2 linked regions of the Rhodovastum atsumiense genome follow. Each later gene encodes a partner of the first gene's protein in a complex. Links are inferred from orthologs where the notes say so. Each region holds a gene or a part of one and is shown on either strand. Other genes may lie near its edges. The genes, in order: cydC and cydD.

The links.
Region 2: the proteins of cydC (region 1) and cydD are in contact, whole or in part, in a solved structure (PDB 7ZD5), measured with the Escherichia coli proteins. The link is inferred for Rhodovastum atsumiense from one-to-one orthologs.

The regions. Positions count from the first base shown.
Region 1 is NZ_OW485601.1:558,307-565,473, forward strand. Bases 1,930-4,918 are described here. They hold cydC (thiol reductant ABC exporter subunit CydC), read right to left. Parts: upstream 4,256-4,918; coding sequence 2,603-4,255; downstream 1,930-2,602. Other genes in these bases: NBY65_RS02350 (elongation factor G), read right to left, coding at 1,930-2,415; NBY65_RS02360 (valine--tRNA ligase), read right to left, coding at 4,457-4,918. Outside these bases: NBY65_RS02345 (OmpA family protein), read right to left, coding at 1-241; more of NBY65_RS02350, read right to left, coding at 454-1,929; more of NBY65_RS02360, read right to left, coding at 4,919-7,153. UniProt on the Escherichia coli protein: Part of the ABC transporter complex CydDC that exports the reduced low-molecular-weight thiols cysteine and glutathione to the periplasm.
Region 2 is NZ_OW485601.1:6,470,287-6,477,409, reverse strand. The notes cover bases 2,302-5,246. They hold cydD (thiol reductant ABC exporter subunit CydD), read left to right. Parts: upstream 2,302-2,909; coding sequence 2,910-4,583; downstream 4,584-5,246. Other genes in these bases: NBY65_RS29065 (DUF2189 domain-containing protein), read left to right, coding at 4,830-5,246; NBY65_RS29075 (CynX/NimT family MFS transporter), read right to left, coding at 2,302-2,781. Outside these bases: NBY65_RS29085 (amidohydrolase), read left to right, coding at 1-715; NBY65_RS29080 (hypothetical protein), read right to left, coding at 698-1,339; more of NBY65_RS29075, read right to left, coding at 1,591-2,301; more of NBY65_RS29065, read left to right, coding at 5,247-5,642; NBY65_RS29060 (YXWGXW repeat-containing protein), read left to right, coding at 5,763-6,122; xth (exodeoxyribonuclease III), read right to left, coding at 6,151-6,921; NBY65_RS29050 (HesB/IscA family protein), read right to left, coding at 6,999-7,123. UniProt on the Escherichia coli protein: Part of the ABC transporter complex CydDC that exports the reduced low-molecular-weight thiols cysteine and glutathione to the periplasm.

The sequences.
Region 1 (7,167 bases):
TGCGGGAAATATCCTTGTTGGCCTGCGCGCTGCCTTCCGGATCGGCGTAGCCGGAAACCACGACCGGGGCGGCGGGATGGGCCTTCGCCCAGTCGGCCGCGCTGGCGATCACCGCCTTGGCCGGATCATCCAGCGCCGCCGAGAACTCCTGGAAGAACACGACATAACGCTGACCGGATGGCTCGAACAGCGAACAGGCCCCCAGCGCGAGCAGCATCCCCAGGATGAACAGACGACGCATGACCGAGTCTCCAAATGGTATGCTGGTACGTTGCCCACCCGTACCACCGGACGTCAATCGCGGGCATGGCCTGCGCAACCCGGATGTCAACGAACCGATTCCATGGCAGGCCCCGAACAGGATGCAGACAGGATGCAGACAGCACAGCCCCCGCACGCAGGGCCTGCGTGCGGGGGCGATGTCCTGCACCGGATGCGACTCGCGGCGGGCCGCTATCCGGCGGCCATCTTCTGCGCCTCCTGAACCACCTTGCCATGAGCCTCGGCAAGATGGTCGAAGTGATGGCGATAGCTGCCCAGGCCCATGGTCTGGCTGCGCAGCTCGATGATGAAGTCGTGCAGCTCCGCCTCGGGCACCAGGGCCTCGACATCGTCCCAGCCGCTCCAGCCCTCACGCTCGCCATAGCCGAGGATCTGGCCACGCCGCCCGGTGAGCAGGCGCTGCGCGGTGGCGGTGTAGCTGTTCGGCACCGTCACGGTGACGCGATGCATCGGCTCCAGCAGCACCGGATCGGCCTTGGGCAAGGCTTCCTGCATGGCCATGCGGGCCGCGGTGCGGAAGGCCATGTCGGAGCTGTCGACGCTGTGGAAGCCGCCATCGACCAGCGTCACCGAGATGTCGACCACCGGATAGCCATAGGCCCCCTTGCGCGCGGCTTCCTCGGCGGCCTCGCCGACCGCAGGGATGAACTGGCGCGGCACCACCCCGCCCACGATCTTGTCGACGAACTGGTAGCCCTCGCCACGGGCGCGCGGGGCGATGTCGATCGTCACGTCGGCGAACTGGCCATGCCCGCCGGTCTGCCGCTTCAGCCGCGCGTGCTGGTGCACCGGCTTGCGGATGGTCTCGCGGAAGCCGATGCGCGGGCGATGCGTGTTCACCCTCACCCCGAAGGCATTGGCCAGCCGCTCGATCGAGGCGCGCAGGTGCAGCTCGCCCTGGCCCGCGAGAATGGTCTCGCCCAGGTCGGCATCCTGGCGCAGCGTCAGGGCCGGATCTTCCTCCACCAGCTTCTGCAGGGCACCGGACAGCCGCACGTCGTCCTTGCGGTCGGCGGTGGTGATGGCCATCGCATAGACCGGCGGCGGCGGCGGCGGGAACGCCAGGTCGGCGTCACCGGCCTCACCCAGCACGGCGCCGGTGGCGACCCCTTCCAGCCGCCCGAGTGCCACGATCTCGCCGCTGCCGGCCTCGAGGATCTTGGTCATCTCGCCGTTGACGGCGCGCCACATGCCGCCGATGCGCCCGCCCTCCAGCGTGGCCCCGTCCTTCACCGGGCCACGCCAGATGCGTGCCCAGGACAGCTTGCCGCCATAACCGGCATTGAGCGTGCGGAACACCTGCACCAGCGGCGCGCCCTCGGCCGCGACCAGATGGCGCTCGGCAGTGCTGGCCGCCGCCGGCGCGTCATGGCGCAGCGCCTTCCACAGCCGGCGCACGCCGTTGTCACGCTCGGCGCAGCCCAGCAGCACCTCGGTGACATGCCCTTCCGCCTCCACCAGGCGCAGCCGCTCGAACACCTCGGCCGGGGTCGGCTTGATGTCGTCGACCACCTTCTCGAGCAGGGCGTCGTCGTGATCGGCCAGCACTTCCACCAGTGCCGCGCGCGCTTCCTGCTCGCGGTCACGCATCGTATCGGGCAGCGCGATCAGCTCGGAGGCCGCCCCCTTGCGATACTGGTAGGCGCGCTCGCTGACGACATCGACATAGCCGGTGACAGTCTCGCCTTCGCGGATCGGCACCTCGCGCAGCACCAGCGGCCGCCGCGTGATCCCCTGCAGCGCCGCCAGGGTATCGCGCACATGGCCGTTCAGGGTGTCGATGCGGTTGACAAACACCATCGTCGGCAGGCCGATTTCCTCCAGCCGGCGCAGCAGCCCCGCCACCGTGGGCACGCGCGCGGGATCGGGGTCGCACACCACCACGGCGATGTCCGCCACCGCCAGCGCGGCCTCGGCCTCGTACGCGGATTCGACCGAACCGGGACAATCGATCAGGGCCCAGGGCTCGTCGAGGAACGTGCAATGCGCAATACGCGTGCTGCCGCGCGGCGCCGCCCCACGTCGGGCGGGGCCGCCAGCGGCGGCGATCAGGGCGTCGAACAGGGTGGACTTGCCGCTGCCGTAAGGTCCGACAATGGCGACGGTGCGGGGACCGGATTGCGCTTGTGACACGGATGCCCTCCTCGGCCGGCTCTGTGATCCCGCCCGATCAGCCGGACCTTATCGTTCGCCAGCACTTCCACGGCATCATGAGCCGGCCCCCGCCGGGTCGCCAAGAGCCTAATTTCCGCCGAAACCGGCAGGAAAACTGACCCAAATCAATGCGCTGTCCGCATGGACGTGGTGTGGGGCGGCGGCTTCAGCCGGCGGCCGCCACCGCCACGCCGCCCGAGATCCGCCAGATCCGGTCCAGCCGTTCCACTCCGGTCAGCCGGTGCGCGATCAGCACCAGCGTGCGTCCCTGCGCCACGTCGTTCAGGGTCGCCATGAAATCACGCTCGGTTTCGGCATCCAGCCCGGCGCAGGGCTCGTCCAGGATCAGGATCGGCGCCTCCGACAGCAGCACCCGCGCCAGCGCGAGGCGCCGCCCCTGCCCGCCGGAGAATTTCCGCCCGCCCTCGCCCACGAAGGAATCGATCCCGTGCGGCAGGTCCCGCACCACCGCGGCGACATGCGCCGCCTCCAGCGCCGTCCACAGCGTCGCCTCGTCGGCACCGGGCCGGGCGAGCAGGAGGTTGTTGCGAATCGTGTCGTCGAACAAATGGCTGGCCTGGCTCAGCCAGGCGATGCGGGCCCGCACCGTCTCCCCGGGCAGGGTGGCGATATCCACGCCGCCCAGCAGGACACGCCCGGCCTGCGGCGCCGCCACTTTCAGCGCCAGCGCCGCCAGGGTGGACTTCCCCGCCCCCGACGGCCCGAGCACGGCAATCCGGCTGCCTTCGGGAATGTCGAGCGTGAGCCCCTCGAACACCGGCGGACGGTCGGGCAGCCAGCGGAAATGCACCCCCTCGAAGCGCAGCGCGCTGCCCTTTGGCGCCACAGCCGGCACGGCCGGATCCGGCACCGGAGGCGCCCCTTCGGCCGCCTCCAGCACGCGCCGCGCGGCGGCGCTGGCATGGCCCGCCAGGGAGCCGGCCAGGGTCAGGCCGGCCACCGCCTCGAACCCCGCCACCACCAGGAAGGCGCCGGCAATGGCCGCCGGCGCATCGGCGATCCAATGCGCGGCGGCGGCCGCCAGCATCACCAGGATGGCGAACTGCCCGCACAGGAAGGACGCGGCAGTGGCCCGCGCCCCGCGCCCGGCCAGCTCGCGCTGGGCGGACAGCAGCGCCGCCTCGCGCGCCTGCACCTGCGCCAGCATGCGCCCCTCCGCCCCGAAGGCCCGCACTTCCCGCAGCCCCGAGATGGCATCCAGCGCCGCCACCCGCAGCGCCGCCGCCGCCCCGGTCATGCGCTCCCCCGCCCCGGCGGAGACACGCGCCGCCAGCAATGGCAGCAGGAAGGCGGACACCGCGAACAGCACCCCCACCGCCACCGCCAGCACCGGATCCAGCTCGGCCAGCAGCAGCGGCAAGCCGATCACCAGGATCAGCGCACAGGAAAGCGGCAGCAGGATGCGGATATACAGCCCGTCCAGCGCCTCGACGTCATTGACCAGCCGCGCCAGCACATCGCCCGCGCGGCGGAACCCGAGCCCACCAACGGCGCTGCCGGCCAGGCCCCGGAAGAACCAGACGCGCAGATCGGCCAGCGCGCGGAAGGTCGCGTCATGCGCGATCAGCCGTTCCAGGTAGCGCAACACCACCCGCACCGGCCCGAGCCCGCGCAGCAGCACGGGGGCGGTGACGACGGCACCGGTGACCAGCCCGGCCACCATCCCACCCGAGACCCCCATCAGCGCCATGCCGGTGGCAAGCGCCCCGAGCGTGACCAGGATCCCGGCGAACAGCCAAAGCGCGCGCCCCCGCCAGAGGGACAACACGCGCAGGAGCGGCGGAGTAAGGGGAGTCATGATTGCTCCATCGCGCCGGTCCGCGGCGTCGTCAACGGTGCAGGAAAGGCCAGGGCTCCGCCCTGGACCTGCCAAGGGCCACAAGGCCCTTGGATCCCATTCTCGCTGCGCGGCACAGAGTCATGGGTTCCAAGGGCAAAGCCCTTGGCCCGGTCCAGGGGCGGAGCCCCTGGCGGGGCCGGGGCAGCGCCCCGGGCATGGTCACCCGTCGATGCGCGCGAGCGCCGCGTCCAGCCGTGCCATCTCGTCGCGGGCCGCCTGCAGCCGCTCCCGGTTTTCCTCGACCACCTCTTCCGGCGCGCGCGCAACGAAATCGGCGTTCGACAGTTTCTTCTCGATCTTTTCGGCCTCGGCCGCCGCCTTGGCGCGATCCTTGCGCAGCCGGGCGCTCTCGGCGGCGATGTCGATCAGCCCGGCCAACGGGATCACCACCGTCGCCTCGCCCACCACCGCCTGGGCCGAGCCGTGCGGCACCTCGCCATCGAGTGCTTCCAGCGACGCCGCGCGGGCCAGCCGTCCGATCGCCTCGATCCAGCGCTGGCCGCGGGCAAGCGTCTCCGGCGCCGCGTCCTTCAGCAGCAGCGGCGCCCGCTGCGACGGCGGCACGTTCATCTCCGAGCGCACCGCGCGCACTTCGGAGACCAGCCGCACCACCCAGTCGAGTTCAGCGCGCGCCTCGGCCGCGCCGGGCACTTCGAAGGGGGTAGGCCAGGACGTGCGGATCAGGCTGCAGTCCGGGCCGTAGCCGAAGCGGTCCCACAGCTCCTCGGTCACGAAGGGCATGGCCGGGTGCAGCAGGCGCAGCACCAGCCCGAGCACATGCGCGGCGGTGCTGCGGACCTCGGCGGCCTCGGGGCTGTCGGCGTTGGCCAGCACCGGCTTGGCGAATTCGACGAACCAGTCGCAGAAGGTGTTCCAGGTGAAGCGGTACCCGGCCTGGGCGTATTCGTCGAAGCGATAGGCTTCCAGCGCCGTCGTTGCCTCGGCGATGGCCGAGGACGCGGCATCCAGGATCCAGCGCGTCAGCGGCAGGCTCGCCTTGGCCGGATCGAAGGCGGGATCGGGCGCCACGCCGTTCATCTCGCAGAACCGCGCTGCGTTCCACAGCTTGGTGACGAAGCTGCGGTAGCTCTCCACGCGGCTCGGCCCGAGCTTGACGTCGCGGCCCGGTCCGGTCAGGGCGCAGATGGTGAAGCGCAGGGCGTCGGCGCCGTAGCGGTCGATCAGCTCCAGCGGATCGATGACGTTGCCCTTCGACTTGCTCATTTTCTGGCCGCGCTCGTCGCGCACCAGGCCGTGGATGTAGATGTGGCGGAACGGCACGTCGCCCATGAAGTGCAGGCCCATCATCATCATCCGGGCGACCCAGAAGAAGATGATGTCGAACCCGGTCACCAGCACGTCGCCCGGGTAGTAGCGCGCGACCTCGCGCGTCTGCTCCGGCCAGCCGAGCGTGGAGAAGGGCCACAGCGCCGAGCTGAACCAGGTGTCCAGCACGTCCTCGTCGCGGGTCAGCGCCGCGTCATGGCCGTAATGGGCGCGGGCGGCGGCGAGGGCTTCGTCCTCGGTCTTCTCGACGAACACCGTCCCGTCCGGGCCGTACCAGGCGGGGATGCGATGCCCCCACCAGAGCTGGCGGCTGATGCACCAGGGCTGGATGTCGCGCATCCAGGCGAAGAAGGTGTTCTCCCATTGCTGCGGCACGAAGCGCATGCGGCCCTGCTCGACCGCCTCGATGGCCGGCTTCGCCAGCACCGCGGCATTGCAGTACCACTGCACGGTCAGGCGCGGCTCGATCGGCACGCCGGAGCGGTCGCCGTGCGGCACCTGGTGCAGATGCGGCTCGGTCTTCACCAGCAGCCCAAGCTCTTCCAGCTTCTCCAGGATCGCCTTGCGCGCGGCGAAACGGTCCTGGCCGTCCAGCGAGCGCACGAAGTCCGGATCGGCGATGCCCGGCACCGCGGCCAGCACATCCTCGATCTCGGCGAGGGTGACGCGGGCCTCGCGGTCGAGGATCGAGGGCATGGGCACGCTGTGCCGCTGCCCCACCTGGAAGTCGTTGAAATCATGCGCGGGGGTGATCTTCACCGCGCCCGTGCCCTTCTCGGGATCGGAGTAGGTGTCGGCGACGATGGGGATGCGGCGGCCCACCAGCGGCAGGATGGCGAACTTGCCCACCAGGTCGCGGAAGCGCTCGTCCTCGGGGTGCACCGCGACGGCGGTATCGCCCAGCATCGTCTCCGGCCGCGTGGTGGCGACGGTGATGAAGCGGCCCGGCTCGCCCTCGATCGGGTAGGTCAGGTGCCAGAGATTGCCTTTGACTTCCCGGCTCTCGACCTCGAGGTCAGAGATCGCCGACTGGAATTTCGGATCCCAGTTCACCAGCCGCCGGTCGCGATAGATCAGCCCCTGGCGGTACAGCGTGACGAAGACCTCGCGCACCGCCGCCGAGAGCCCCTCGTCCATGGTGAAGCGCTCGCGCGGCCAGTCGAGCGAAGCGCCGAGTCGGCGCAACTGCCGGGTGATAGTGCCGCCCGATTCGGCCTTCCACTGCCAGACGCGCTCGACGAAGGCCTCGCGCCCGAGCGCCTGGCGGCTGCTGCCCTGCCCGGCGAGCAGGCGTTCCACCACCATCTGGGTGGCGATGCCGGCATGGTCGGTGCCGGGCTGCCACAGCACGTCCCGGCCCTGCATGCGCCGCCAGCGGATCAGCGTGTCCTGGATGGTGAAGGTCAGCGCATGTCCCATGTGCAGGCTGCCGGTGACGTTCGGCGGCGGGATCATGATGGCGAAGGGCGTGGCGTTGCTGCCTGGATCACAGGCGAAAGCGCCCGACGCTTCCCAGCCTTCGTACAGGCGCTTCTCGGTGGTGTCGGGGGTATGCGTCTTTTCCAGCATGTCGTTTCTGCCCC
Region 2 (7,123 bases), 5.9 Mb from region 1 along the record:
GCGTTTTCCGATGGAGCGCGTGTTCGCCTACCACAACTGGCCGGGCCTGCCCGCCGGCACGGTGGCGGTGCATGACGGCCCGGTGATGGCCGGGGCGGCGCGGTTGGGCATCACGTTGGAAGGCCATGCCGGCCATGCGGGCATGCCGCACCTCGCGCGCGATCCGATGCTGGCGGCCGGGCATCTGGTGGTGGCGCTGCAATCCGTGGTTTCGCGCAACATCGATCCGCTGGAATCGGCGGTGGTGTCGATCTGCACGGTGGATGGCGGCAATGCGGCCAACCAGATCCCCTCGCGCGTGAACATGAACGGCACCATCCGCACCTTCCGCCCGCATGTGCGGGCGCAGGTGGATGCGGCGATCGCGCGGGTGGTGAACGGCATCGCGGCGACCTTCGGCATGCAGGCGACGCTCGACTGCCCGCCGGGGATCGAGGCCACGGTCAATCACCCCGCCGAGGTCGAGATCGCCGCCGCGGTGGTGCGCGAGGCCGGTTTCCCGCTCCGGCGTGACCTGCCGCCGGCGATGACGGGGGAGGATTTCGGCCTGTTCCTGAAGCAGCGCCCCGGGGCCTTCCTGTGGATCGGCAACGGTCCGTCCGACAATGGCCGCGAACTGCACAATCCCGCCTACGACTTCAACGATGCCATTCTGCCCGTGGCCGCCACCACGCTCGCCGGCATCGCCCGTCGCGCGCTACAGGCCGGGGCATAGGCGCGCGGCGCCCGGGCTGCGGCACGGGCGGAATTCGGGGGCGGGGCAGGCGGCGACCAGTCGTCCCGACAGGCCGCCCGCCTGCGCCAGCCCTCCCTGCACCAGCCCCCCTTGTACCAGCATCGTGCGGGTCCGGGCCCGCAGCAGGCTGAACATCGCCTGCCAGGTTCCCGGCAGCACCGGTCGGACCGGGGCATCCTCCATCGGCGCGTCGTTGCGCCAGACGAGGTAGTCGGTCCACGATTCACGTTGCACGGCGCGGCCGGCGGGGATGCGGAGGGTCCGCTCCAGACGTAAATGCCGGCCGTCCGGGACGGCGCTGACCCGCGTCGCCATCCGGCTGCCGTCCTCGCCACGCCAGGACAGCGTTTCCAACGCCACGAGTCGGCCGGGGGCGGCGACGGCCAGAAGGTCACGAATGGCTTCCGGCCGGTCCGCCGCGAAAGCGAGACAGGCGGCCTCGACCCCGCCCAGCGGGAAACGGCACAACACCCGGGCACGCGCGGCCGGGACCCGCAAGCCGGCGATCTCTACCTCCGCCGGGTCGTTGCCGGAGGCGATTCCCATCCGTGGCATCACCGGGAGCAGCGCCGATGCCAGCAGCATCCGTCGCGTCGTTCGCATCCCCCAAGGCTGCCATGGGGGGATGAAAATTCCCTGAAGAATGGCCGCTCCGCAGCAGCAGGCGCCGCGGCTGCCCTGGGGCGGGAACATTCTCCGTTCCACCCGAAACTGTTGGGAAATCCGTGAAAATCAGCCACTATTCACGAATAGTTTGATTTTTGTTCCTAATTCCTGCTAAGGAACATTGCGTATTGTTTACAAATGCCTGAACAAACCATGAAGTTTCGAACGTAATGGAAACATCGAGCCGGTCAGCGGGCATGCACCACCCTTGGACGCCCGGCCAGCGCCCCCGCCACCGCCCCGCCCAGCCCGACCACGCCGAACAGCACGCCGGCCCCTGACCAGTTGCCCATGGCGTCATACAGCACGCCAACCACCAGCGGCCCGCCGGCTGCCAGCGAATAGCCCACGCTCTGGGCCATGCCCGACAGCGCCGCCGCGGCATGATCGTCGCCCGCCCGTTGCACGATCAGCAACAGCGCCAGCGCGAACGCGCCCCCCATGCCGATGCCCAGGCTGATCGCCAGCAGCCATTGCCAGGCCAGCGGTGCTGCCAGCAGCGCCAGGAAACTGCCCGTGCTGAGCAGCATCAGCGCCACGGCGGGCAGGCTCTGCCGGCGCAGCCGCGCGGCCAGCAGCGGCGTCGGCAGGGAGGCCAGGGTCTGTGCCAGGATCGAGACGGAGACCACCAGTCCCGCCGTCACCGCATCGTCGCCGCGGCTGCGCAGGATCGGCGCGAGCCAGCCGAACATGCTGTAGGCCAGCGCCGATTGCAGCCCCATGAACAGCGTGACCTGCCAGGCGAGCGGCTGCCGCCACAGCCCGCCGACCCGTCGCAGCCGGGCTGGCCCGCCGGCAGCGTCGCGGCCGAGCCGGTGGCGCCAGACCAGGCCGGCCACCGCCATCGCCAGCAGCACGGGCACCGCCCAGGATGCCAGGGCGGCGGCCCAGTCGCCGCCGAAGGCCACCCGCAGCGGCGCGGTCACCCCGGCGGCGATGGCCGCGCCCACGCACAGCGCCATGCTGAGTACACCGGTCATCAGTGGCAGCCGTGTCGGGAAGTCGCGCTTGAGCAGCGCCGGCATCAGCACGTTGCCGATTGCGATGCCCGCGCCTGCCAGCAGCGATCCCCCCAGCAGCGGTGCCAGGGACCCGGCGCCGCGCAGCGCCGTGCCCAGGGCGACGATCGCCAGCGCCAGCAGGATGGTGGCCTCGATGCCAAATCGCCGGGCCAGCAGTGGCGCGAACGGACCGAACAGGCCCAGGCACAGCACCGGCGCGGTGGTCAGCACGGACGCCGCGCCGGCCGACACCTGCAGTCCCTGCATGATCTCGTCCAGCACCGGGCCGATGCTCGAGAGCGCGGGGCGGAGGTTGAACCCGATCAGCACCACCGTCACTGCCGCGCCGAGGCCCGAGGCCTTGCCGACAGCTTTCATAGGCCCGTGTGCGCCGCCGCGCTGACGCGCCAATTCCGCAGTGCTGCCTCCCCCCTTTTCCACCGGAGCAGGCTCGTTCGCGGAGGCGGGACTGTCAATCGGCGCCGCCTCTGCTACATGGCTGCGGTATGACCGATGCGAAGACCGCTTCCCGGGCCTGGATGCGCGCGCAAAGCCGCGTCGGGCGACGCACCGCGCTGCCGGTGGTGGCGTTCGGCCTGCTCGGCATCGCCCTGGCGACCGGGCAGGCGGCCTGCGCCGGCGTGGCGCTGCAGACGGCGCTGGCGCCGGCGAGCTCGCCTGTACCTTGGATCGCCCTGGCCGGATTCGCGCTGTTCGCGGTGCTGCGCGCGGGGTTGACCCTGCTCTCCGAGCGGGCGGCCTTCGAGGCCGGCGCCACGGCGCGGCGCCGCCTGCGCACCGATGCGCTGACGCGCCTGCTGGCCGCCGGCCCGGCGTTGCTGCGCGAGCGTCATTCCGGCGAGCTCACCAGCGTGGTGGTGGATCGCATCGAGGCGCTGGACGGCTTGTTCGCGCGTTGGATGCCCGCGGCGACATTGGCCATCGCCGGCCCGGTCCTGATCGTGCTGGTCGCTGCCATCGCCGACTGGAAAGCGGCGCTGGTGCTGGCCGGCGCGGGGCTGCTGGTGCCCTTCGCCATGGCCCTGTCGGGCATCGGCGCGGCGGTCGCGGCCAAGCGCCAGTTCGCCGCGCTGGGCCATTTGCAGGCGCGCTTCCTTGATCGCGTGCGCGGCATCGCCACCATCGTCATGCATGGCCGCGCCGGCGACGAGGCGGTGGCGCTCGGTGCCGCCGCCGACGAACTGCGCCGCCGCACCATGCGGGTGCTGCGGGTGGCGTTCCTGTCCTCGGTGGCGCTCGACCTGGCCATGGCGCTGGCGCTGATCCTGATCGCGCTGCGCTACGGCGCGCAGCTCATGGAAGGGCGGCTGGACAACCCCGGCACGGCCCTGTTCGTGCTGTTGCTGGTGCCGGAGTTCTTCGCGCCGCTGCGCGGTTTCGCCGCCGCCTACCAGGAAAAATTCCATGCCGGCGCCGCTGCCGACGCATTGGTGACGCTGCCTCCGCCGCCGGAGCCCGCCCCCGACCTGCCGGTGCGCACCGTCGAGGCGCGCGGCCTGACCGTTGCCTTCGAGGACGTGCGGCTGACCTGGGACGAGCAGCGCGGCCCGGCGCTGGACGGGCTGTCCTTCCGGGTTCCCGCCGGCGAGATCCTGGTCCTCGCCGGCCCGTCCGGGGCCGGCAAGTCAACGGTGATGGAGATCCTGCTTGGCTTCGTCCGCCCGCAATCCGGCCGGGTGACCTTCAACGGCGCCGATGTCTCCACCCTGGTGCCGCAGGCGCTCGCCCGCATGACCGCCTGGATCGGCCAGCGCCCCATGCTGTTCGCCGGCACGATCCGCGAGAACATTCGCTTCGCCCGCCCCGAGGCGACCGATGCCGAGGTCGACGAAGCAGCCCGGCTCGCCCGGGTCGACAGCTTCGCCGCCACCCTGCCGAAAGGGCTGGACACCGTGGTGGGCGAGGGCGGCTACGGCCTGTCGGGCGGGCAGGCGCAGCGCGTGGCGATCGCGCGCGCCTTTCTCAAGAACGCACCGTTGCTGTTGCTCGACGAACCGACCGTGCATCTTGATCCCGCCACCGAGGCCGAGGTGCTGGAAAGCCTGCGGCGGCTGACGATCGGCCGTACTGTCATCCTGGCGAGCCATTCCTCGGCGGCGCACAGCTTCGGCGGGCGGCGGCTCGACCTGCGCGCCGGGCGGGCCGCGGCGGCGGCGTAAGGAAGGCAAGGGCTCCGCCCTTGACCCGGCAGGGGCCACAAGGCCCCTGCACCCCAGTCTCGCTGCGCGGCGGGATCCAAGGGCAAAGCCCTTGGTGGAGGTCCAGGAGGCGAAGCCTCCTGGTGGGGTTTGGGGCAACGCCCCAAGGATGGCCGTCCCGATTCCACTGCTTCGTGAGCGCTCGATGCCCTGCCAAAGCAGGGCCGTCGCATACATCTGGGAGCATAGTTCGGGAGGCACGACCAGATGACGTCAGACAGCGCCTTTGCACGCCCGCTGCCGGTCACCGGCCGGCCGGCGATCCGCACCCTGACCTTTGCCGATCTGCGCCTGGCGCTGCGGCGGGGCTGGGACGATTTCACGGCCAATCCGACCCATGTGATCTTCCTGTGCGCCATCTACCCGGTGGCTGGCCTGCTGCTTGGCCGCATGGCACTGGAGGATCCGCTGTTGCCGTTGATCTATCCGCTGGTTGCCGGCTTCGCGCTGGTCGGCCCCGTGGCGGCGCTCGGTGTGTACGAGCTCAGCCGGCGTCGTGAGCAGGGACGGGAGTCCACCTGGCGGGATGCGTTCGGGGTGGTCCGCTCGCGCAATATCGGCGGGATCCTGCTGCTCGGCGCGGTGCTGATGGCGATCATGGTCGTGTGGCTGGAAGTGGCCCAGGGATTGTGGAACGCGACCGTCGGCGCGGCCACTGCGAGATCGGTGCTGGATCTGCCGGGAATCGCCTTCGGCTCGGCGCAGGGCTGGATGCTGCTTCTGCTCGGCAACGTGGCTGGTTTCCTGTTCGCGGCCGTGGTGCTGGCGCTCACGGTGGTGTCGTTCCCGCTGCTGCTCGATCGGGACATCCCCGGCGGGGCCGGGGCGCAGGCATCGGTTGCGGTGCAAACCTCGATCGCCGCGGTGCGGGCCAATCCGGTGACGATGGCCGGATGGGGCCTGATCGTGGCGGCGCTTCTGGTGATCGGGTCGATTCCCTTCCTGGTCGGGCTCGCGGTGGTGTTGCCGGTGCTCGGCCATGCCACCTGGCACCTGTACCGCCGGGCGGTGGAAAGCTGAGCCGGGGGAGGAGCCGGGCTCAACCCACGCTCGGCATCGGTTTCCTGCCTTGTTCCGCCTCGCCTTGTCGTTGCCGCAGTTGCATGCGATTCCCAATCGGCCTCGACAGGAGTCGCTGCCATGTCGCCGCTTCGTGGAAGCGTCGTTGCACTGTTCATGCTGGTGGGTTGCGCCGGGTTGGCCGACGCCCAGCCTTACGCGCCACCGGGGTATCCGGGGTCGGGGTATCCGGGGCCGGGCTATCCACCGCCGGGCCGGCCCGGTTATCCGCCGATTCCGTCGCCGCGTCCCGAAATGGTGCCGCCGCCGCCGCCGGGGCGGATGGTCTGGCGTCCCGGCCATTGGATCTGGAATGGCGGCAGTTACGTCTGGATGCCTGGCCAGTACGTGCCGCCACCGCCGCGTCCGGCGCAATGGGTACCCGGCCATTGGGCGATGCGGGGCGGAGCCTGGGTCTGGATGCCGCCGCACTGGCGTTGACCGCCCGCGCCGGCACCGGCTGCAAGCCTCAGGCCAGTTCGACCAGCACCGGTACGTGATCCGACGCCTTCTCCTCGCCACGCTCGGCCCGGTCGGGCGTGGCGGCGGTCAGGCGCTCGGCGAGGGTGGGGGAGAGCAGCACATGGTCGATGCGCAGTCCCAGGTCGCGCGGCCAGGCGCCGGCCTGGTAGTCCCAGAACGTGTAGGCCGGCTCCTCCGGGTGCAGCGCCCGGATGGCGTCGATCAGCCCGGTCCACAGCAGGGCCCGGAACCGCGTCCGGCTTTCCGGACGCACCAGCGCATCATCGGGGCCGAGCGCCCCGCGCGCGAAATCCGCATCCGTCGGGCAGACATTGAAATCGCCGGCGATCAGCAACGGCGTGTCGGTCTCGAGCAGGGCGGCGGCGCGGGCGCGCAGCGCCTCCATCCAGCGCAGCTTGTAGGCGAAGCCCTCCGGGCCGCCGGAATTGCCGTTCGGCAGGTAGATCCCCGCCATGGCCACGCCATCCGTGGTGATCTCGATGTAGCGCGCCTGCGCATCCTCCGCGTCGAGTCCCGGCAGGCGGCGATGCGTCACCTCGAAGGGCACCCGCGCCAGCACGGCCACGCCGTTATAGGCCTTCTGGCCGACCACATCCGCCCGGTAGCCGAGCTGCTCGAAAGCGGCAGTGGGGAAGACGGGGGTCTCGCACTTGATCTCCTGCAGGAACAGGATGTCGGGCTGGCGGCGTTCCAGCCAGCGGCGGACATGACCCTCGCGGGTGCGGATGGAATTGACGTTCCAGGTGGCGACGCGCATGCGCCCGTCTTACGACGGTTTCACGCCCTTCGTCAGGGGTGATCCCCGGCGAAGGGCGCGCATGGCGGCGTTGGCGATCACTCCATCGAAAAACTGGTGCCGCAGCCGCAGGAAGACGTGGCGTTGGGGTTGCGCACGGCGAAATACGACCCCATCAACTCGTCGGTGTAGTCCAGTTCGGCCCCGGCCAGCAGATCCAGGC